3 regions of the Neobacillus canaveralius genome follow, and region 2 is predicted to be linked to each of the others. Evidence: riboswitches for the same ligand, from Rfam matches in the RefSeq annotation. Region 2 holds a riboswitch; each other region holds the start of a gene.

Region 1 (7,368 bases), 4.3 Mb from region 2:
TTCGGTTGCATGGATAATGATTGATAAGAAAATAATGATTATTAATTGTACAGTCAATTTATTCACCGTCTATATTCGTTTTATAACACACTCCATATTATACCAATGCACTATCTAGTACTACACCTTTTTCTCCGGTAAGTTCTATACAGTAGGTATACAGTAGGTATACAGTAGGGACGGTTCTTATGGTCCACATTGGTATCAAACAACTAGATAAGTCTCCATCTCTAATACCTAAACAACTCATTAAAAGCCATTAGAACCGTCCCTACGGTCATGCGGCCTCTTTATTTTTCATTGAAATCGCTTCTGCAACTACCTTTACTCCGCCTTTAGCGACTCCTCCAGCAACCCAGGTTACTGCTTTACTGAATCCTCGTAATACAACCATTGTCTTTTACTCCTATTTATCCTTATTTACGGAGTGAATGAATCAAGGTAGGAGTTTTTATGACCAAAACGACTAATGTTCTGGTGGATTTGCTTTCGTATAGTTTGTTTTGTTTACACGTCTTTTGTTCGCTATATTCATGGTGGTAAATTTCATTGACATGGAATTAATTTTAGCCGCATTCATGTTGGTTTTCCTCCTTATATTTAATCTTTATTTATCGACATGTCTATTAATTTTAGCCGCTTCGTGATGATTTCATTTACCTCCTTATCGGTTATTTCTGACATGTCTCTTATTTTAGTTGCATTCTTGCTGCTTACTCATACCCAAATTTTAATGCAATGTATAAACTGTTATGATTGTGTCATTCTTAACGATATACTTTACACCTTTATAAATAAAAGCGATTTCCTTTGAACCGTTTTCAGATTCTGTGATTAAAGTGACACTGCTTTTATTTATTTCTTTGTTTGCAAAGCTCTCTGCTTCTTTACGTCCCATGGATTTAACTCTATTCTTTATACGGTCAAATGCGTGGTCGGAAAGTTTTAGTTTTGCACGACTTTTCTTTTTCACTGGTGTTGCCTCCTAGTTAACCCTCTCCTTTTCATCATTCACTCCATTATTATTTTAGCCACTAATATTCAGTCTCTTTCAACTATTGGAAATTTATTTTCATGTCTTGGTGATATAGAGTTTGATAGGAGAGTTGTGTCAAGGTAATGGATAAACATCTAAGGAGTGAGCAAATGAATCAAAGGAACTTAACTGAAGATTATCGAAAGGCTATACTAGCAACTGCTAGTCAAATCAACTAGCAGGTAGTATCCGTTATCCATTTCTCATTCTTTGACTTGCTTTAAAGTTACGAATTAAAATGCTTGGCATAATACTATTACTCTCACCTTTCCAGCTTGCTTCATCTAAATTGCTTCCCAGTTATTTCTTCTGGATAATATACTCCTGTTCCCATAGAAAAACACCCTCCTAAAAATCATATTGTAATAATATGACTTAGGGGGTGAAAAGGAGAGGGTTTTGTGGTTAGTATCAAGGAGAAATTAATTTACTATGTTGCGCTAGGAGATTCACTTGCTGAGGGGACTACACCATTTGGTGAAAAAGGTAAAGGATACCCTGCATACCTAACAGATAAATTGAAGAATTCAGGTGCTATCCAATTTAACAATTTCGGAGTACCTGGATTTACTTCGGAAAATTTAAAGAGAGAGCTGCTTGAAAACTAGTATATGCGTGATGCTGTGAAAGCAGCAACTATAATGACAGTGAATATTGCCAGCAATGATTTTTTCTATGCTCTGCAAGAAAATCCGAATAGTGCAGGGGAAACGTTAAAGCAATTCGCCGAAAACATTTCTACTATTTTAAAAGAAATAGATCATCTCAACAAAGAGGTACAAGTCTATGTGTTGGGATACTATAATCCTTTTCAACGATTTACTGATAAGAAGAAACGTAAATTAACGAGAATACTGAATTTGGTAAATGACTTAACCAAAGGAAAAACAGAGGAAAGAAAGTATACTTTCGTTGAAACTGAACGCATCATAAACGAAAATTATGATGAGTGTTTGACCAATCCAGAAGATTTTCATTTAAGTTCAAAAGGATATCAACTAATAGCACATGAAATTTTTCAGCTGTTGCAGTGGAATAAAATACCATATGTTGGTTTTGAAAAGATTGAAAATAGTTTCAATTAATCACTATATTAGATATTATCCTAGCATCCCCCATTCATCCCTGTAAGAATGCAAAAAAAGGCTGTAGAAACAGCCCTTTTTAGCGCTTTGCTTTTTTGCAAATCAAACTATTTAACTTTATCTACCAGTTCAATAAGCATTTAGTTTATAAATGTTGACGTATTTGTATTATTGGGGTCACCATTCTCAACTAAAGCCAATGGCAGCCTAACCTCAACTGTAGTACCATGATTTTCTTTACTTTCAAATGTCAATGCTCCTTTATGTTGTTTGATAATCCTAAAGCAGAGCATCAACCCTAATCCTGTTCCTTTTTCTTTGTTGCTATAGAAAGGTTCTCCTAGTCTTTTTAATCGTTCTTCGCTTATTCCATTTCCATTATCCCTTACCTGAATGATGAGATGATCTTGATGGATATAAGCTTTGACTCCTACGAAACCATTTTCCTTTTTATCGGTTGCTTCAAAACTATTCTTGCAAAGGTTGATTAATACTTGTTTCATTTGATTGGCATCACACATAACCAATGGGAGGCCTGGTTCCATCTCAAATGATAAAGTCACATCATTAAGGAGCGTCTCTGATTCTAGTAATGTTTCAATTTCCTTTAACAATGAAGGGATATTGACTAGTTTAGGTTGGATTTCTTGTGGTTTGGCAAGTGAAAGAAACTCTTTTATGATCTCCTCAATCCGATTAAACTCGGTCAGGATGACTTCAAAGTATTCATGTTTGATGATGCCTTCCCGGAATAATTGGATAAACCCTTTAATAGATGTTAGAGGATTTCTGATTTCATGTGCGACTCCTGCGGCCAACTCCCCAACTAACGACAATTTCTCAGCATTCCATAGCATTTCTTCCGCTTTTCTTTTCTCTGTAATATCTTTCGCTATCACCATAATGTGTTCCAATTGGTCATTTTCACCTATGACTGGTGTTCCTGTACATTCAAATAATTTCCATTCACCATTTGCATGTAACAGCCTAACATCAACCTTCGCAGGTAATTTAGTCGTGATTACCTCCGTTAATTGATTCATAGTAGAGTCCAAATCCTCAGGATGAATGAGATTTAATGTACTACTTCCTTCAAAGTATTCTGGCGTATAACCAAGGATAGATTCGTGGGATGGGGATGCATAGATCCCTCTCCTATTTATATCGAATAAGATTATGAGATCTGTCATGTTTTCAGCAATCAACCGGTATTTACTTTCGCTTTCCAGCAAGGCTTTTTCAGCTTTCTTACGGTCGGTAATATCGATACATGAGGCAATTACCTCCACTACTTCGCCACCACGTTTAATTGGGCTTAACGCCGCTAGATATGAAATTCCATTCAGCTCATCTTCATAAATTACATGTTCTTCCCCATTCCACGCTCTCTGGTAGTAAACTTCCTTTTTCTCAGCTTTCTCTCTCGGAAGAAAATCCTTCAGCTGTTTTCCTACAACAAGACTCGGAATAAGGCCTAAGCGATACAGTAGTTCACCGCCACATAAGGTGTGAATAAATTTATCGTTTATATTTTTAAATTTAAATGTCATCCCCTGCTGCAGGCGAATCGTTTCATTTAATTCTTCCTTTGCGATACGTACCAATTCTTCAGACCACATGCGTTCATTAACATCTTGCGAGATTCCATATTCATTGACTACGTTTTGAATGTTCATGATAGTATGTTCTAATTCGTTTGCTGTAAGTGGCTTCGTAAATAGATACCCTTGTCCTTCTTCACAAAGATGTTCCTGTAGGAACACAAGCTGCTCCTTTGTTTCAATACCTTCCGCAACTACGTTTAAATTCAAATTATGGGCCATTGAAATAATAGCCTTTACAATCGTTTCATCATTCGGATTATTTTGCAGTCTCCGGATAAAGGACTGATCAATCTTCAAAGTATCCAAAGGAAACTTTTGTAAATAATTTAAAGAACTAAAACCAGTCCCAAAATCATCAATACTAATGCGAACTCCAATCCTTTTAAGCTTTTGTAAGGTTGAAATGGTGCGTTCTATATTCGCTGTTATGCTTTCGGTAATCTCTAATTCCAAGTATTGGGCCTCCAACCTTGTCTCGTTCAGGATCCTCGCAACTGTTTCATCTAAATTAGAAAGTGTAAATTGCTTAGCTGATAAATTGACAGAAATCGTGGTGGTAAAACCTTTTTGCTGCCACTCTTTATTTTGCTTACAAGCAGTATATAAAGCCCATTCACCAATAGGAATAATGAGTCCTGTTTCTTCGGCAATCGGAATAAAGGTTCCAGGTGGTACCTGTCCCCATTTTGGATGGCTCCAGCGGATTAAGGCTTCTACACCGACAATTTTTCCTGTTTTCAAACTCACTTTCGGCTGATAGTGAAGGAGTAACTCCTCTTTTTTAACGGCTTTATGAAGATCCATTTCGAATTCTAAGGGATTGATATTGAAAGCCTGATTCTTCGATGAATAAAACTTAAAATTATTTTTTCCTTCCTTTTTAGCTTGGTACATGGCAAAATCAGCATGCTTAATTAACGTTTCCACCGTTTCTCCATCTTCTGGGAATATACTGATCCCAATGCTCGGAGAAGTATAGATATCATAATTTTGAATCTTAAATGGAGCAGCTACAACATCCATAATTCTTCTGCACACCTTTGCAGCCACATCTCGATCAGCGTCTTTAAGAATAATAATAAATTCATCTCCACCTTGCCGAAAAACGATGTCTCCATCATTTAAAGAGGCGTTAAGCCGTTGGGCTACTTCTTTGAGCAATTCGTCGCCTGTATTGTGACCGAGGGTATCATTGACCACTTTAAATCGATCAAGATCCATAAATAAAACAGCCACTTTTTGGTCTCTGTTTGCAGCACTGACCAGTTCGCTTGTTAGACTTGAATTTAACTTATTGCGATTTGGCAAACCGGTTAAATAATCATGGTAGGCCATATGTTCAATGGCTATTTCTATTTCCACCTGTTTCGTAATGTTCTGAGCTAACCCAAAAACACCATTCACTTCTCCATTTACGAAAATAGGTACCATTGTCACATTTATATGAATGATCGAACCCTTCCTATCCACTATAGAGGTTCTAAAATTTTGTGCCTCTCCTTTTATGCATCGGGCAAAATGATCTACTACTTCTTCCAGTTTTTCAGGGACAATCAATTCCTTAAAATTCATCGGCTTTAATAGTTCTTCCTTACGATACCCCGTTTCTTCTTCACAAACAGTATTAAAGCTAGTAAAATGACCATCCAAATCAAACGAGTATACACTGTTGTCATTATGTTCGAAGAGCGATTTATACCGTTGGCCGTTTATAGCTAATTGTTCAAGTAAGATTTTCTTATCTGTAATGTCGATTCCAACCGCCATAATTGCTGGTTTTCCATTAAATAGAATTTTTGTTCCAGAGGCTTCTACATCAATGGTCTTTCCATCTAAGGTCAATAATTTACATTCGCTCGGGCCAACTTTTCCATTTACTAACGTTTCCTTAAAACGGTCCGATAAGATTTCCTTGCTTTCCGGATGAATAAAGTCAAATATCTCCCTGCCAACCAGCTGATTCTCATGAACGGCACCAAGCCCCTCTAATCCAGCACGATTGACCAGAACGATTTTTCCTTCTTGATGAACAAAGATAGCTGTTGGTGACACTTCTACTAAACTACGATATTGGTCTTCACTTTCTATTAGTGAACGATACCTGTTTTCGGTCATTTTAAGCTGCTCTTGTAATTTCAATGTCTCTCTTTTTTGTAAGGTAATGTCATTTACAGAACCGCTTATGGCGATCACCTTTCCCCCTTCATCTAAGATTGGCTGAGAACGATCCTGCACCCATCGAACTTTACCATCGGAACGAATGATTCGATATTCTACAACGGTTGACTCCCCTACTAATTGCCTGCTACTTGCATTTTCAATTATCCATTTGTCTTCCGGATAAACCGATTCTAACCATACTGTGGGATTCTCCATGAAATATTCTTGCGTATACCCGTATATGGATGCATTACCTTTAGATACCCATAAAGTATCTTCTAGTAAGTCTTTATACCAGATCGCTAGTCCAGGGTTATCGAATATTTTATGTAAGTTATTTTCATCGAATCGGGAAGCAATAAATCCAATATTCATTTAAATACCCCAATCTTTATGTAATAAAAAAAGAAGACTATTCCATTTAGAACTAGCCGATCAGGTCATATCATTATTCGGTAACCCGGCGATCATAGTTATGGTTTATAACCATAGACCCGTAGCTTTGCGTCCTCACCTTTCAGTAAGTTTGCCTTTATCGTATTTTTTTGTTTATTTCAGTATTTTCTGAGACTATTATCTATTATACAATTATTGATAATAAAATAAACCACCTACTATTTGGGGCTATTGGTAAAAAGGGCCAAAAGGGCCAAGGGGACAGGAACCTTGGTCCACTACACCAAGGAAGTCACTTTATAGTAAAATATGTATATATCATTTTGAATATAAGGAATGAATAAAAAAGAATGAATATGAATATTTCAATAGATTCTACTGTACCCAAACCAGACCCTAGCTTTTTGGATGCGATACTTGTGGCTTACTCACCCACTAGTCCGTATTTCTGGATTTCAATCGTTTATTGGATGATAGTTGCTTTCGTTATTCAAAGTAAAAAATATAAACTAGAAAAATTCGAAAAACTGGCTGCACTTTTTTCAGCACTTGGTTTGTATATATTGAGTACGATATTTTGTATTTCAAAAGCTTATACATTTACAATGGGAGAAAGTTGGGGAGATATTGGACCGCTTGGAGATTTAATTGGAGGAACGACAGTAGCATTTTTCACTTTGGCTTCACTTATGCTTCTTGTCGGAACAGTTCGGACACAAAGATCTGAAATGCAAACAACCAATGATATGATACATATTCAACAAGTAGAACAAACCTATTTTTCAGCAATATCATCCTTTATGGAACCGCGAAACCGATTAATTACCATGCCTTTAATGGATGAAAACAAGCCAATCCCATCTAAGTTAAAAAGTAATTTATTATGTGCACCTTGGCTAGATTCATCTCTGCAGCACCCAATTGCATATAGTAAAAATTATTCTGAGATTCTACCGCAGGAACTCAATCAATTAACAGTGCTACAATATAATAACTCGAGACTATATCAGATATTATTCTTACAATCTGTTATAAATAAACCAACGAAGTACATTCGGTTTTATGGGTTCACTTCCTGGTTTGATAT
Region 2 (7,368 bases):
GCAAAGGTCTCGAATTTCCTGTCGTTTTTATTGCAGGATTGTCGCGTAACTTTAATATGTCTGATATCCGTAAACCATATATGCTTGATAAAGAGTACGGCTTTGCGGCTAAATATGTAAATGTGGAAAAACGAATTTCCTATCCCTCTTTACCTCAAATTGCGTTTAAGCGCAGAAAGAAGATGGAAATGCTCGCAGAAGAAATGCGAGTCCTTTATGTGGCGCTGACACGAGCCAAGGAAAAGTTATATCTAACAGGAACGTTGAAAGATGCAGATAAAAAAATTGAACAGTGGACTGATGTTTCTACTAATACAAACTGGCTGCTTAAGGATTACGAACGGGCAGCAGCAGGCTGTTACCTGGATTGGGTTGGACCGGCGCTAGTTCGGCACCAGGACAGTATAGAACTAAGGAAAAATGAAATTCAGAATCCGCTCATCCCAGATGAGATTACCTGTCATGAATCTGCTTGGAAGATCACAATCATGCATGCTGAAGAAATTAAAAATCAGGAAGTAATGAAGAGTTTGGAGGAGGACACCTTTTTAGATAAGGTAGAGAATAAGGAAATAATACCCGTAACATCTCCTTATAAAGAGGAAATTGAGTCTCGTCTGACATGGGGGTATTCCTTTACCAACGCCTCGACCCATCGATCGAAGCAATCGGTATCCGAAATGAAGCGTCAACGTGAAATGTCCGATGAGCATAGTGGTACCGAATTGTTAAGCAGCTTTAAAAAATCCATTACTAAACGCCCTAAGTTTATGCAGGAAAAAGCTCTTAGTCCTGCTGAAAGAGGGACAGCCCTGCATATGGTTATGCAGCATGTTGATTTGACAAGACCTGTAACTACAGATTCTGTTAAGACACAAATAGAGTCTATGGTTCATAATGAACTGTTAACCGTCGAACAGGCGGAAGTCATTGATACAAAACTAATTGGGAAATTTTTCGAGTCAGATTTAGGCAAGCGGATCTTAAAGGCAAATGCCGTGAACCGTGAAATTCCATTTACGTTATCCCTGCCTGCATCTGAGGTCTATCCAACATGGAAGGACCAAGATGAATCTGTTTTTGTCCAGGGGATTATCGACTGTGTGTTTGAGGATGAAAATGGACTCGTCCTTATTGATTTTAAATCGGACGGGATAAATGATCGATACAAAGGTGGTTTTGAGGAGGCTAAACCAATACTTGAACAACGTTACCGGCTGCAAATCAATCTTTATACCAAAGCTTTGGAGAAAATTTGGAAGAGAAAAGTAAATGAAAGATATTTATTCTTCTTTGACGGAGCGCATATTTTAAAACTAAATGTAGAAAATGAATAAAAAAATAAACGACATAAACCCATATTGGTTTATGTCGTTTATTAATTATTCCCGCCTATTGGCTGGTCGAGTAAATTAACGTCTAGAACATTGGTACCACTTAATCCGCTGGCTGTAAAAATGATTCCCCCTGTATTAAAACCTCCAGAACCTGCATTAGTCTTTGAGGCACTTTTTGGAGAGATATAGACTGTATCCCCGAAATGAACAATACCACCAGATACATTCACAATCTGAACTGGACCAATTATTGCTGGCATATAAAAACATCCTTTGCATAATTTAATCTTTCATATCATATGCCTAAAATCTTATTATTGTTCATCCTCAGCATGCAGCAGCTGTCTGATATGCTTGACTCTAGCTTCCAGTGAGATGTTTTCACTGTTTCCTACGTGCAGGATGGCAGACGAAGACATTGCGAGGATAGAAATATTATTAACCTTAATAATTGGAAGGAGATTATGAGTGGATATTGTCATTTTCTCAGTAATTGGCAATAAAGGAATTGGTTCCGAAAACACTGAGTAGTTTAAAAAATTTCCTTCTTTTCCATAAAACACATCAGCTTCCCGCTGAACCGCTAAGGCACGTGAAAATCCATTAATAATACGGGAATCACCAAGCTGGATGGTGGAGGCAAAGGAAGCCGAGTTTACTTTAACGGTATTTACCACAGAAGTTCTTTCAAGCATATGTTAAGCCTGCCTAAAAAAGTGGCACAAATGGCCCGATGATGAGTGATTCAGCAGGTGTGTCGAAAGTTGATGCCAATTGAACACTTTGAGTGTCGCCAATCATTACGAGTGAAGAACTTGCAACGCCTAGAATTCTAATCGTATCTACACGAAGGTCCCGATTATATACTTCAAAATTCATTTTGTGTATTCATTCCTTTCACGTTATCCGGCAAATGATTAATAAATATTAAAATGCCTTTTCTGATCTCCTGTTTGAGTAATTCAATAATGATCTCCTCTGTACTTTGTCCGCCTTCACGATTATTTACTGCAGTATTTTGTACATGGTAATCAATCCTTGCTGGAAGCTGCTTCATTATATCTTGTTTGATAAAATCTAAATAGGAATCATCTAACTGAACATTTAATTGAGTTTGTGTGTCCTTAAATACTATTGGGAGTTCAGTTTCTAAATATTGGTATATAGATTCTTCTATTTTCATAGATCTCTGCATTTGTGCCTTAGGTTGGATGGGTGTATTTAAGGATTGATTTTGTACAGCAAAATCTTCAATATTTGCCAAATCTGATGGGTTAAGGCCAATGTTTAATGTTCCATCAAGAGTTTCAACCTTCAATTGATCAAATTTATATTCGATTTTATCAACCTGAATGGTAGGCTTATCCTTTAATTGCTTCAATTGTTCCTGTTGTTTTTGAATGGTCTGTTCCAGAGCAGCAATTCTGTTTTCTTGTATTTGTAGTGTCATTTGGACCCATTGAAGAAGTTGTGAATAATCCTGATACATACCATCACCTCACTGTGTTTCTTCTCCTCGCCCAACGCCCCCCAAAGGTACTGCAACACTAGATTGCCCATTTGTTGTTTGAGTGCCTCCTGCCTTCGGGGCTGGCTTTGAAAAACCTCCTGTATTATGCAAATATGAGGCAGGTTTAATGATTCCGGCACTGCCAATTTGCAGGACAGAAGAATTTGTAATACTGTTAATTTTAATAAAATTTATTTGAATAGATTGCTGAATATAAAAATTCATATAAAGATCACCCATTCCCTAGGCATTTAGGAAGATTCCTTGATCTACACCATCTGAATCGTTTGTGTTTGTATGACTTAAATTGTTATTATGAACCATTAAACTTTCACCCGTATTAAAGGACCCAGCACCGGAAAAAGTTTTTGCAGATGAAAATGGCATGATTTTATAGACATCTCCGATATGAAAAACGGAACTGCTGCCAAGTGAAATGACTTGTGCAACTCCTACAATCGCTGGCATCAACAACACCCTTTACCTTTTATTCTTCTAATATCGTATGTATGGGTTGGTGTAATGTGATTCATTCGCCTAAATAAAGTAAAGCTAATATTAGGTGGTTGGGAAAATTATAGAATTAGGTCATACTACCTATACTTTATTAAAAAATGGTATAATAGTAGGATATGAGATAAAGGCAAAAGGACTTATGATAGATTTAAGAGATCAGTCGGAAATGTAAAACACTGATTCTCGATAAAGGCAAAACTGGTGAAAATCAGTGACGCAAAGCTAAAGGGGCTAAGGTGCTTTCGCACTACGCCAGCCAGTTACCGAAAGAATAGGGTGTTTTTCGTAGATAACAGCATTGCTTACATAGGTCTTTCTATGTGCAATGTTGTACTTCATTTGTTAACCCCCCTTTCGGTAAAGGCGGGGTTATTTTTATTCTGTTTTATCGACCCCTGCCTAACCGTTTTATCTTCTTTATGTTTTGTGAGCAAATTGGTTTTCAAAAAAACAAAAACAAGGCGGGTGGAATGTATGGGGCTATTAAAACAAATCCAACAAAGTGATGGAATACAAGATGTAGATTACAAATTGTACAGATCAGCAAGGCTGGCTAAAAGAAGGAATTCATGGAAACCTTTAGATATGAAGGATTTAATACGTAACGGTACCATGTCAAAGGAAATGGCGCTATTCCTCTGTACATGTGTGAAAGCTAGATTAAATATTCTAGTAAGCGGAGGAACAGGGGCAGGTAAAACCACCCTGGTCAATGCACTTTCCACTTTCATTCCAAAAGAGGAAAGGAATCTTATTGGAGATGTTCGTGGTAATGATGTACGTGAAATACTTCGGAATGAAAATAAAGAACTAAATGGTTTTCTTGCGACAGGACATTCCAGCAGTCCAAGTAATATGATTGACCGGTTGGAAATCATTGCTTATCTTGAAGGGATAAATTTGCCTATCAAAGCGATTAGGGAAAAAATCGCTGGAACAATTGACATCATTGTCCACCTCTCACGTACAAATGATGGGGAAAGGAAAATTACGAAAATCACAGAGATACAGGGAATCGCAGAGGATCAGATTGTGCTAAGAGATATTTTTACGATAAATCCTCTTGAAGGTTCATATTATTAGTATCCCGCTTTTTTTTTAGGATTTTCGGAACGCCTATGGTATGATAGTGTTGCTATAAGCAATGCATACATAGGAGGAAAATGAAATGATTCATGGTCACGTTACAGCTTGGGTTTTAGCTCTAATTTTATTTATTGTCGCTATATTTTTACTGAAAAGCGGAAAAGAAAAGGGCGCTAAAATTGTTCGAATGATTTTACGTGTGCTTTACTTGTTAATTATTGCAACTGGTGTTGGACTAATTTTCATGCTTTCCAATATTGATTTGTTGTATATATTAAAAGCGGTAGTAGGGATATGGGTAATTGGTTTATTTGAAATGATCCTTAGTAAGGTTGCACAAAATAGAAAGACTTCTGTTTTATGGATACAATTTGTTATTGCCTTCTTACTTGTATTGTATTTAGGTTTTGATAAACTGCCAATGTCGATTTTTCACGTATAAGATAGAATGTTAGAAAGAGCTGCCCAAGTTTATCGGCAGCTCTTTTTTAGTTTAAAAATAGATGACAGGAATTGCAAATAGTTTTACTATTTAATTAAGGGGAGAGGAGTGATTGGGATGCTAGTAAGAGTGTTTGCTAATCTCCGGCAAATTTGCGGCGGAGTTGGGGTTGAGGTTAAGCCTGAAGGTCAACGGGTTATTGATGTACTTGAAAGAATGGTTGAAATGTTTCCTGACTTGAAGGATGAAATATTTACTCCTGAAAAGGAGCTGCTTCCATTTGTTCATGTTTTTATTAACGGAAGAAATATTATTCATTTGGATGGTCTTGAGACCATTGTTAAAGAAACCGATCAATTTGCACTATTTCCTCCTGTGGCGGGTGGCTAATATGCTGCAGCAGGAATTAGAGTTCCGTGGAATAAATCGAAAGCACCTAGGAATGTATTTTGAAGAGTTAGGCGGTAAACAAATTACAGATCAGTTTCCTTACATATATAAATCTGACGACTGGTATGGAGAAATAGTAGGGGAAGAGGAGCTTTCAATAACGTCTACTTTTAAAGTGAATCGTGTCTATATTCTTTTTTGTGCTAAAGATGACATGACCCTTAAAGAGCTAATCAAAAATTACCGGGTGAAAACAAGAAGGATAGGCGGATAGTTAATTTTCGAATCAAAAGGCTTCTGCAAAACATGCAGAAGCCTTTGCTTATTTCATTAGACTAATTGATTTTCCGGGTCAATAATTTCTAGCTCACGAAGCTTTGCTTCGGTAACTATTCCAGCCTGCCAACCGCGGACTTGGTAGTACTCTTTTAGCATGATATCCATACGGCTGACCTCACCAGCACTATTACCAGAAGCAGGTTCTTCAGTGAACCGTTTTGGCAGATAGTCATCTTCTTCTTTATCGAAACCAGCGAGGTTATTGTAATAACGCTCAAGATTATAGATTCTTTCTCCAGCCTTCATCACATCATCAGCAGTCATCGGAATACCCGTCATGGTGCTATATTGTTCAGCATAATGCTCGGCGTTTTCAGAGAAGGATGAAAACTTACAAATATTCATAGAATCAGAGAAAGCAAGCATATCTTGGAATACTTTTAATAACTCACCTTTTCCTTCTGGCTTAAGGCGGTCTGTAGGCTCTGGAATACCCGCAATTTCACTTGCAACCGTATAGCCGCGCAGGTGGCAGGCTCCGCGGTTACTAGTTGCATAACCGAGACCAATACCTTGAATGCCACGTGGGTCATATGCGGGAATGGATTGTCCCTTTACAGACATAGAAAGTTCTGGTGCCCCCCAAGAAGCAGTTGCTTTTGCAGGTCCTTCAGCAAGGATTCCGCCAAACCCTTCACGGAATGCAATTTTCTTAGTTAAATCAATCATAGAATCTGCATCGCCCCAGATAAGCTCTTCCGTAATCAAACCTTTTTCATAGGCTTCCATTGTTACGGAGAAGCAGTGACCTAGTTCAATGGTATCAATACCGTACTCATTACAGCGGTCAATCAGATAAGAGATGGCCTCAGCATCGCTTAATAAGCAGTTAGATCCAAGTGACCAAGCAGATTCAAACTCTATACTTTCGACTCTGGTTTTATATTTTCCATCCTTCACTTCAACTTCGATTTTGCAGCCTACAGGGCAGGCGTGACAAGTATTATTTTTAACAAGTAAATGCTCGTTGACATATTCACCACTGTGCTTTTCAGCCTCATCCCAATGAGTGAACTGGGAGTTCTTTGTTGGAAGGGCTCCAACCTCATTGATAATGTTAGTTAATACGTTTGTACCATAAACGGAAAGACCACCTTTATTTGGTGCCGTTAATCCGCCGTCAAGAATAGCCTTTACTGCCTTTTTGTTAGCCTCTTTGTACTCAGTTTCTAACTTAGGCTGCGGCATGTTTCCTTTTTGAGATGCTTTAATTACAACCGCTTTCAATTTTTTATAGCCTGCAACTGCAGCAGTTCCGCCGCGTCCAGCTGCACGGTCATGCTCGTTAATAAAGGAAGCAAACTTAACTGTGTTTTCACCAGCTTGACCAATGGTCATGACACTAAGGTCTTGTTCGCCATACCTTGCTTGCATTGTTTTAACGGTTTCTCTTGTTCCTTTGCCCCATAAATCAGATGCATCACGCAGTTCCGCTGTACCATCTTCGATATAAAGATAAACAGGCTTGTCACTTTTACCTGTAAGGATGATATTATCAACCCCCGCCCACTTTAAACGGGCTGCCGTCCATCCTCCCATATGCGAATCTGTAACAGTTCCTGTTAACGGAGACTTAGTCACAACACAAAGGCGTCCACTCATGGATGAACGTGATCCAGTTACAGGACCAGTCATAATACAAAGCATGTTTTCAGGAGATAACGGCTCTACTTCAGGTCCATTATCGAGTACATATTTAACGCCCAGACCGCGGCCACCAATGTACTTTTTTGCATCCTCTTCGTTAA
Region 3 (7,368 bases), 4.1 Mb from region 2:
CTCGTATCAAACCTTAAACGGGCTTGTCGGTTTGATTAATACCGTTCCGAATCCGATCAGCATTGAAGGTCATACTGACAATGTTCCGGCACACAATACTGTCTATAATTCCAATTGGGAACTGTCTGCCGCTCGGGCCGCAAGTGTTCTCCACTACTTTGAGTCACAAAAGGTTCAAGCAAATCGCATGCAGTTTTCAGGATTTGGAGAATTTCAGCCTCTTTATCCAAATGATTCGGATGAAAATCGCCAGTCAAATCGGCGAGTAACTGTTGTGATTTTACGAGAAAGTTAAAAATTTCTGGGGAGCAGAGGATGCAACTGTGAAAAAGGTTGTTATATATGGGGTTAGTATACTAGTTTTATGTTTTTCTATATTGGCAGACGTGGGTACAGGCCGTAACGAAGAAGACGCGGCTGCTACTCCCTTTACAAAAGTGGTGTTGGCCGAGGAAATCCAATTGGATGTACCTTTACTCAATCAAATGGATGAACCCCGGTTATTCAACGGCTGTGAAGTAACCAGTTTAGCTATGTTACTGCAATATTGGGGAATCGACGTAACTAAAAATGAACTCGCCGCACAAATCCCAAGGGTTCCTCTTCTCTACGATGATGGGAAAAGTGGAAATCCCAATATGGGATTTGTTGGTGATATGGAAACTGGTCCTGGTTTAGGTGTCTACCATGGACCGATTTTTTATTTAGCGAATACCAATGTCAATGACCAGTTGGTGGTTCAAAATTTATCAAACTATCCTTTTTCCTCCATCCTGGAAAAAGTAAGTCAAGGTCTTCCTGTTTGGGTGATTACCACCACCAGCTTTTCACCCTTACCCGATTTCGAAACATGGTCTACACCACAAGGGACCGTTGGAATTACGTTTAAAATGCACAGTGTCGTCATTACCGGCTACGATCAAGAATACATCTATCTCAACGATCCATACGGTACAAAAAACAAAAAAGTGGATAGAAAAAATTTCATCTCCTCATGGGAGCAAATGGGCTCACAAGCAATCGTCATCGAACCCAAATAAAAGGTTGCTAAAGAATCTATTTAAGTTATTTATCATGTTTTTAGTTTTTTTCGACATTTTATTAAACTTTTAAATCAATGTTGTCGATACAATAGAATACTAAGGAAAATTCACCAAAAATAAAAAAACATTAATCGTACGAAAAGGCAAAATGACCGAAAGGTGATGACGCAAAACTATAGGGGCTAAAGTGAAAAACAACGCTAGCCAGTTACCGAATATGTAATCCTTCCTACGATTAAGTGAAAATGGAGGAAAAATTAATGTTAACTTTTATACTAGGCGTAGCCATAGGAGCACTTACCATGCTAATCACCATGAGTCTAATGGCAGTAGCAAAAAACGCCGATCAACAAATGAATCTTTTCATATCAAAAGAATAATAAAATTGCTAGAATGACTGTCCGCCTCAGGTGGACAGTGTCCACGGGCGGTGCCTGTCACCCATAAAAAAGACGATTCGGGGGGAACGAATCGTCTCTGTGCCTACAAGTTAGGCAGCTGCTTTATTTTTTTCAGTATGAGTATTTAGTGTTTTACGGATGAATGGAACCACCCAGCGGTCTAAACCATATCTTCCAGCATTGTAGCCCGCTGTTAAGATAATGAAGCCTAAGAAGATGTCTGTTGGGTTATGAGATACGGTTCCTGCTAAGAAGAAGCTGAAGTTCATTACTAGACCGAAAAACATTGCTGCTGTTGTTAAACATCCTAGAAGAAGTCCTAAGCCGATTAACGTTTCGCCCCAAGGAACGATGAAGTTGAATACATCGATGTTTTGTAAAGCAAAGCTTTCTAAGAAGTTAGCGTACCATCCGTATACCATGTTGCCATCTGGTCCTTTTACTGGATTTGCAATCGCACCTTTTAGAAAACCAGAAGCGTCAAACCCGCCTGTTAATTTATGAAAACCAGCAGTGAACCAAGAGTAGCCAAGGTATAAACGAATAATAGTTAAAATAGCTGCTGAGATTTTATTTTCTCTTAAAAAGTTGTTAAACATAAGTCATTCCGCCTTTCAAAATTTGTTTGCTCTTTATACTTACACTATATTGGATTTTGTTAGTTAGTAACATAGGTATAGTGTTAAGTTCACAGTTTGTTTGAAATGTTATGACGGAAGTTTGAACAACAGTTATGGTAATCAGGATAATGCAGATAAAACGTCTTCTAACGTAGGTAATGCAGAAATTGCACCCACCTTAGTACATACTAAAGCACCAACTCTATTACTAAAGTAAATAATTTTTTTAAGCTTCTCAAAGTCTTCTATCTCAGGGTTATCTTTTGCGAATTGGAATAAGGTTGCCCCAACAAATGCGTCACCGGCACCTGTCGAGTCAACGGATTTTATTTTTACACTTGGAACAATTTCACTTTTTTCCCTATTTGACAGATATGTTCCCTCACTACCTAATGTTACAGCAACTACTTTCGCTCCTAATTCATGAAGATGATTTGTTCCCTCTGCCAAGTTAGGGATTCCTGTAATTAGTTTTAGCTCCTCATCGCTCACTTTTACAAAATCAGCTAAGGAGCTTCCCTTCTTTGCCAAGTGGATAAATTCGGAAATTCTGTTTTTCCATAAATCTTTTCGGTAATTAGGATCAAATGAAATAAATTTCCCTTGTTCCTTTGCATGACGCATTACTTGAAAATAAGTGGATTGAAAGGGGTCGCTTAATAAAGCAGTGGCAGAACCAAAATGATGAATTGCAGCCTCATTTAGCTTATCGATATCAATTTCTTCCTCCACTAAGAAAGCATCAGCACCGCGATTAAATACAAAATCTCTTTCGCCATTTGCCTGTAGGGATACAAAGGCCAATGTGGTTGGATGAAAATCATCGAACACAAGCATTGCTGTATCTACTTGGACATCATCCAGCGTTTTCTTGAGAAAATGTCCAAATGGATCATTTCCGACTTTTCCGCTAAAAAGAGCTGTCCCCCCTAATTTCGCAATCGTCGCACAGACATTAGCCGGCGCTCCCCCAGCTTGTTTTTGAAAATTTTGTCCTTTTAATAAGTTAATGTCCACATCGGTACAGAAAAAATCGATTAATAATTCACCCATGCATATAATTGATGAACTCAAACCAAACACCCTCCTTTTAAAAAATAAAGCTCTAACCATTTAACCGATTAGAGCTTCCATATTTCGTTTACTTGCTCCAAATGGAATCAAGTTCCGTGACGTTTAATTCCAACACATTTGTAGTTCCTTCATTTGAAAATAAAACGAGTTTTTGCCCTGATTGGGATGGAAACAGTAAGCTGGTAATAGCAGCCTCACCATTGTTTGCAAATACCTCGACTGAGGATGTATCTAAAAACAACTGAAGTTTCAATCTTTGATTATCCAACTTTAATGGTGCTTCTTGTACCGCTTGGAAGGATGTCGAAAAGGTATGTTCTCCAGAAAGTGTTCGGTCAACAAATAACTTCTCTTCTGCTGCATTATAACCAATGACTGTTTTTTCCTCTTCAGAGTGTTGGATGATAAGTCCAAATTGGCCTGAACTTTCTTTTTCAAACTCAATGGTGATTTCCATTAAAGAATGAGGTAACGGGATTGAAATCGCGTTTCCTGATTCAACTGACAATTTTGGGTAGGATTTCGTTTCTTTTCTAATTCTACTAACCTCAGCAACTGGTTGTTGGAATAAGCGGATGCCAGCATCATTTGCAGCCAAGGATAATTCTCTTGGTAACGTCATGGCACTTCGCCATCCCTCTGTAGGGACTTGATTGGCATAGCGCCAGTTACTCATCCATCCAAGATAAATACGTCTTCCATCTTGGATATCAGACCAGCTCACACCTGCATAATTATCACGGCCGTGATCTAACCAAAGAATCGTCGAATCCTCATGGTCATTTACAAAAGTTGTTCCATCAAACTGGCCGATAAAATATTGCGTTCTGGAACCTTCTGCTGATTCACCGTTATCACCGATACTTACAATCATTACCCACTTTTCTTGACCGCCATCTACCGGTAGTTTGAATAAGTCAGGGCATTCCCAAACACCATCATGGGAACCGGCAGTATGTCCAAATTCGCTGGCAAACTCCCATTCTTTTAAGTTAAGGGAAGTATAAATCGTAATCGTTTGACCTGTAGCCAGGACCATCACCCATTTATTTGTCTCTTCATGCCAAAAAACTTTAGGGTCACGGTAATCGGTAATGTTCACATCTGAAAGGACAGGATTGCCTTCAAACTTCACCCACGTTCTTCCATTGTCCTGACTGTAAGCTAAGCTTTGTTGCTGAAGTGGCCGATCAGAATCAGGGTAAGTGCCGGCACTCGTATAAATTGCAACCAATCCTGGGTGATCTTTTTCAAAAAATCCTGTGGTATTGTTCCAATCGACGACCGCGCTCCCTGAAAAAATGGCTCCCAGATCATCCGGATATAAGGCAATCGGAAGGTGCTCCCAATGAATCATGTCTTTACTTACCGCATGTCCCCAGTGCATGGGTCCCCAGGTCGTACCAAATGGATGGTGTTGATAGAACAAATGATATTCATCATTAAAAAAGACCATTCCATTCGGATCATTCAGCCACTTTTCTTCCGGTGAAAAGTGAAATTGTGGACGATACTGTTCTTTATAGGTTTTTGTCATTTTTTTCGCTCCCTTTTTAAATAAGGCTGTACGTAGACAAAAGCACCTGTACAGCCTCGAGACGTTTACTGGGTATTATTCCTGATTTCGGTCGTAACCTTTTTGCTTAATATCCAGCCATTCTTGTAGCCCTAGGCGATCTAATTCTGCTAGATATTCCTTCCATTCTTTTTCAACACCGCCATTTGCAATCCATTCCGCACGTTTTCGCTTAATATAAGCAAACAAATCTGTTTCGATCACAGAAAGTCGATCTAGGTCCTCAATTGAGAAGAATACACGTGGGTAAATATTATCAGCTTCCATGTAAGGAACCATAACTTCTTTCATTAAGTTCAATCTCCATGCAGCATCGTCTGGTTTTGTCGTCACCGTACCGTAGTAGCTGTCTAAGATCGCTAATGGGCCGCCAACAGATGTTTTTTCTCTTAATTCAACGGGTGCTGTACCTTCTAAAGGAAGATGTTTTAACATCTTTGAAGCCTCATCCATCCCAAAAATATTTTGTTGCTTTTCGTCACCATACGTACCCCAGTTATTCTGTACGGATTGAGACGGATCATAAAGCTGGTCAATCCACTTCGCAGTTAATTCAAGGTTTTTATTTGCGGATGTAACCACTAAACGTGAGCGGTCAAAGCCCATTCCATTTGTTCTCGCAACATTTTGATGGCCTTCTGGACCTTTTAATGGCGCTAACAGGTCGTAATTATCGCCCATTCCAGTGATATTTCCTTTATCCCATGTGAAGTACAAACCATATTTTTTGTCTCGGCCTTTTGCAAGATATGTGTTCCAATCATGCTCAAATGCCTCGATATCGATTAATCCTTCATTGTATAAATCGTTGAACCAGCTAATGGCCTTTTTATAGCTTTCATCAGCTGCAGTAAGTTTTACTTCTCCATCATTCGTTACCACCGTGAAATCCCAGTTATCTCCTAAACCAAATGCACCGAATAATGAATGGGGATCCTGTCCGCCATCGTTAATAATGAATGACATTGGAATCTCGTCCGCTTCACCATTACCATTTGGATCCTGGGTTTTAAAAGCAAGTAAGACTTGCTTTAACTCTTCGGTGGTCTTTGGAACCTCTAATCCTAATTTGTTTAACCATTCCATATTAATCCATGGGAATGCATCAAGAGAATGAATACTTTCTTTTCCTTCACCCAACTCCTCAATCCATGGAAAAGCATAGATATGGCCATCAGGCGCCGTCATCATGGCTTTGTATTGTGGTGCTTTTTCAAGGACAGCTTGTAAGTTCGGCATATACTGAATTAGATCCTCAACCGGTACAATAACTCCATCCTTCGCATGCTTTAATAGTTCATAATCGCTGAAACCGGCATTAAAGATAGCGTCTGGAAGCTCACCACTAGCGATAGCTAAATTTCTTTTTTCATTGAAGATGTCAGTGGTGTAGTTTCTCCAATCAATTTTGACACCCGTTTGATCTTCTAAGCGTTGAAAAATTAACTTCTCATTTGGATCCTCAGGAGCTAATGGTGAACTGGATGTCATAATCTTTAGTGTTTTTTCCTCTTTCAATGGGAAGGTTACATCCTTTAACTCATAATCCTTAGAAGAGAAACTTTCGCTGCCACCGCTTTTGCTGGTACATCCCGTTAATAGTAACGAACCTGAAAGGAGTAGTGCTGAAGCGGTTGTAAGCATTCTTTTTTTCATCATAAACCCTCACTTTTTTGTATTATTTTAGTGAACCAACCATTACTCCCTTTTCAAAATACTTTTGGAAGAATGGGTACATAATCAATAACGGTAAACTTGCAATGACAATCGATGAATAGCGAATCATTTCTGAAATCCTCATTAACTCATTCCTTGCCTCTACATCCGCAACCATTCCAGGCTGTACTTCGTTTTGAATCAATATCGAACGCAAAACTAATTGCAGAGGATGTAATTCCCGATTATCGAGGTACATCATGGCATCGAAGTAGGCGTTCCATTGTCCAATGAATGCATATAAAGCTAGAACAAAGATAATCGGTTTCGATAAAGGTAAAATGATTTTAAAAAAGATTTTTAAATCGGAGGCGCCATCAATTCGTGCAGCCTCCTTCAGTTCATTTGGAACCGCTTTAAAATAAGTTCTGGCAAGAATAATGAACCAGACATTAACAGCACCAGGCAGGATAATCGCCCAAATCGTATTCAGCATCCCTAAATCACGAATAACAAAATATGTTGGAATCAAGCCTCCTCCAAAAAACATGGTAAATAAGAAGAAAACCATAAATACTTTTTTTCCAACTAAACCATCTACTGATAACGTGTATCCCGCAAAGAGACAAACGAGTACAGTCACAATCGTAAATCCAGTGGAATACAGGAGTGAGTTGATAAATCCTCTCACAATGGTGTCATCGGTAAAGAGTCGCGTATAACCTTCTAATGACCAATCAGAAGCATTTAACGATAGTCCTTTTCGAATGATTGCATTCGGTTCTAGGAAAGACGATAGAAAGACATATAATAGTGGTCCTACTATGGCAAGGACGATAATCGTTAGTAGAATATTATTGGTCAGAAGTAGAATTCGGTCGCCCTTTGGGTGTTTGATTTGGTTGTTCATACTTTTCCTCCTTCCTTATACGAGTCCTTCGCCTTCGTTTAGTTTTTTAACCACTTGATTGACAACTCCAAGTAAAATCACATTCACA

Evidence for each region. A riboswitch is a leader RNA that binds a small molecule or an ion and turns the genes downstream of it on or off. The one in region 2 is predicted to bind cyclic di-GMP.
Region 1: another riboswitch for cyclic di-GMP. It lies ahead of ABC255_RS02525 (PAS domain S-box protein); the one in region 2 lies ahead of ABC255_RS23665 (ATPase, T2SS/T4P/T4SS family).
Region 3: another riboswitch for cyclic di-GMP. It lies ahead of ABC255_RS03705 (DUF3789 domain-containing protein); the one in region 2 lies ahead of ABC255_RS23665 (ATPase, T2SS/T4P/T4SS family).

Annotation. Positions count from the first base shown of each region.
Region 1 is NZ_JBDFLL010000001.1:507,341-514,708, reverse strand. Features, by position in the region: gene ABC255_RS02545 (lipid II flippase family protein) at 1-57, opposite strand, end outside; gene ABC255_RS02540 (hypothetical protein) at 731-973, opposite strand; gene ABC255_RS02535 (SGNH/GDSL hydrolase family protein) at 1,438-1,644, shown strand; gene ABC255_RS02530 (SGNH/GDSL hydrolase family protein) at 1,648-2,121, shown strand; gene ABC255_RS02525 (PAS domain S-box protein) at 2,262-6,260, opposite strand; cyclic di-GMP riboswitch class I at 6,337-6,426, opposite strand; gene ABC255_RS02520 (hypothetical protein) at 6,632-7,368, shown strand, end outside.
Region 2 is NZ_JBDFLL010000001.1:4,825,474-4,832,841, reverse strand. Features, by position in the region: partial or broken gene addA (helicase-exonuclease AddAB subunit AddA) at 1-1,337, shown strand, start outside; gene ABC255_RS23695 (spore germination protein) at 1,379-1,597, opposite strand; gene ABC255_RS23690 (spore germination protein GerPE) at 1,652-2,032, opposite strand; gene ABC255_RS23685 (spore gernimation protein GerPD) at 2,046-2,216, opposite strand; gene gerPC (spore germination protein GerPC) at 2,206-2,826, opposite strand; gene ABC255_RS23675 (spore germination protein GerPB) at 2,836-3,072, opposite strand; gene ABC255_RS23670 (spore germination protein) at 3,091-3,315, opposite strand; cyclic di-GMP riboswitch class I at 3,545-3,631, shown strand; gene ABC255_RS23665 (ATPase, T2SS/T4P/T4SS family) at 3,838-4,446, shown strand; gene ABC255_RS23660 (YisL family protein) at 4,532-4,891, shown strand; gene ABC255_RS23655 (ubiquitin-like small modifier protein 1) at 5,009-5,281, shown strand; gene ABC255_RS23650 (MoaD-like domain-containing protein) at 5,283-5,555, shown strand; gene ABC255_RS23645 (aldehyde ferredoxin oxidoreductase family protein) at 5,612-7,368, opposite strand, start outside.
Region 3 is NZ_JBDFLL010000001.1:756,027-763,394, reverse strand. Features, by position in the region: gene ABC255_RS03715 (flagellar motor protein MotB) at 1-295, shown strand, start outside; gene ABC255_RS03710 (C39 family peptidase) at 324-1,040, shown strand; cyclic di-GMP riboswitch class I at 1,176-1,259, shown strand; gene ABC255_RS03705 (DUF3789 domain-containing protein) at 1,304-1,423, shown strand; gene ABC255_RS03700 (DoxX family membrane protein) at 1,534-2,043, opposite strand; gene ABC255_RS03695 (carbohydrate kinase family protein) at 2,185-3,117, opposite strand; gene ABC255_RS03690 (glycoside hydrolase family 32 protein) at 3,206-4,675, opposite strand; gene ABC255_RS03685 (ABC transporter substrate-binding protein) at 4,751-6,370, opposite strand; gene ABC255_RS03680 (carbohydrate ABC transporter permease) at 6,393-7,280, opposite strand; gene ABC255_RS03675 (ABC transporter permease) at 7,296-7,368, opposite strand, start outside.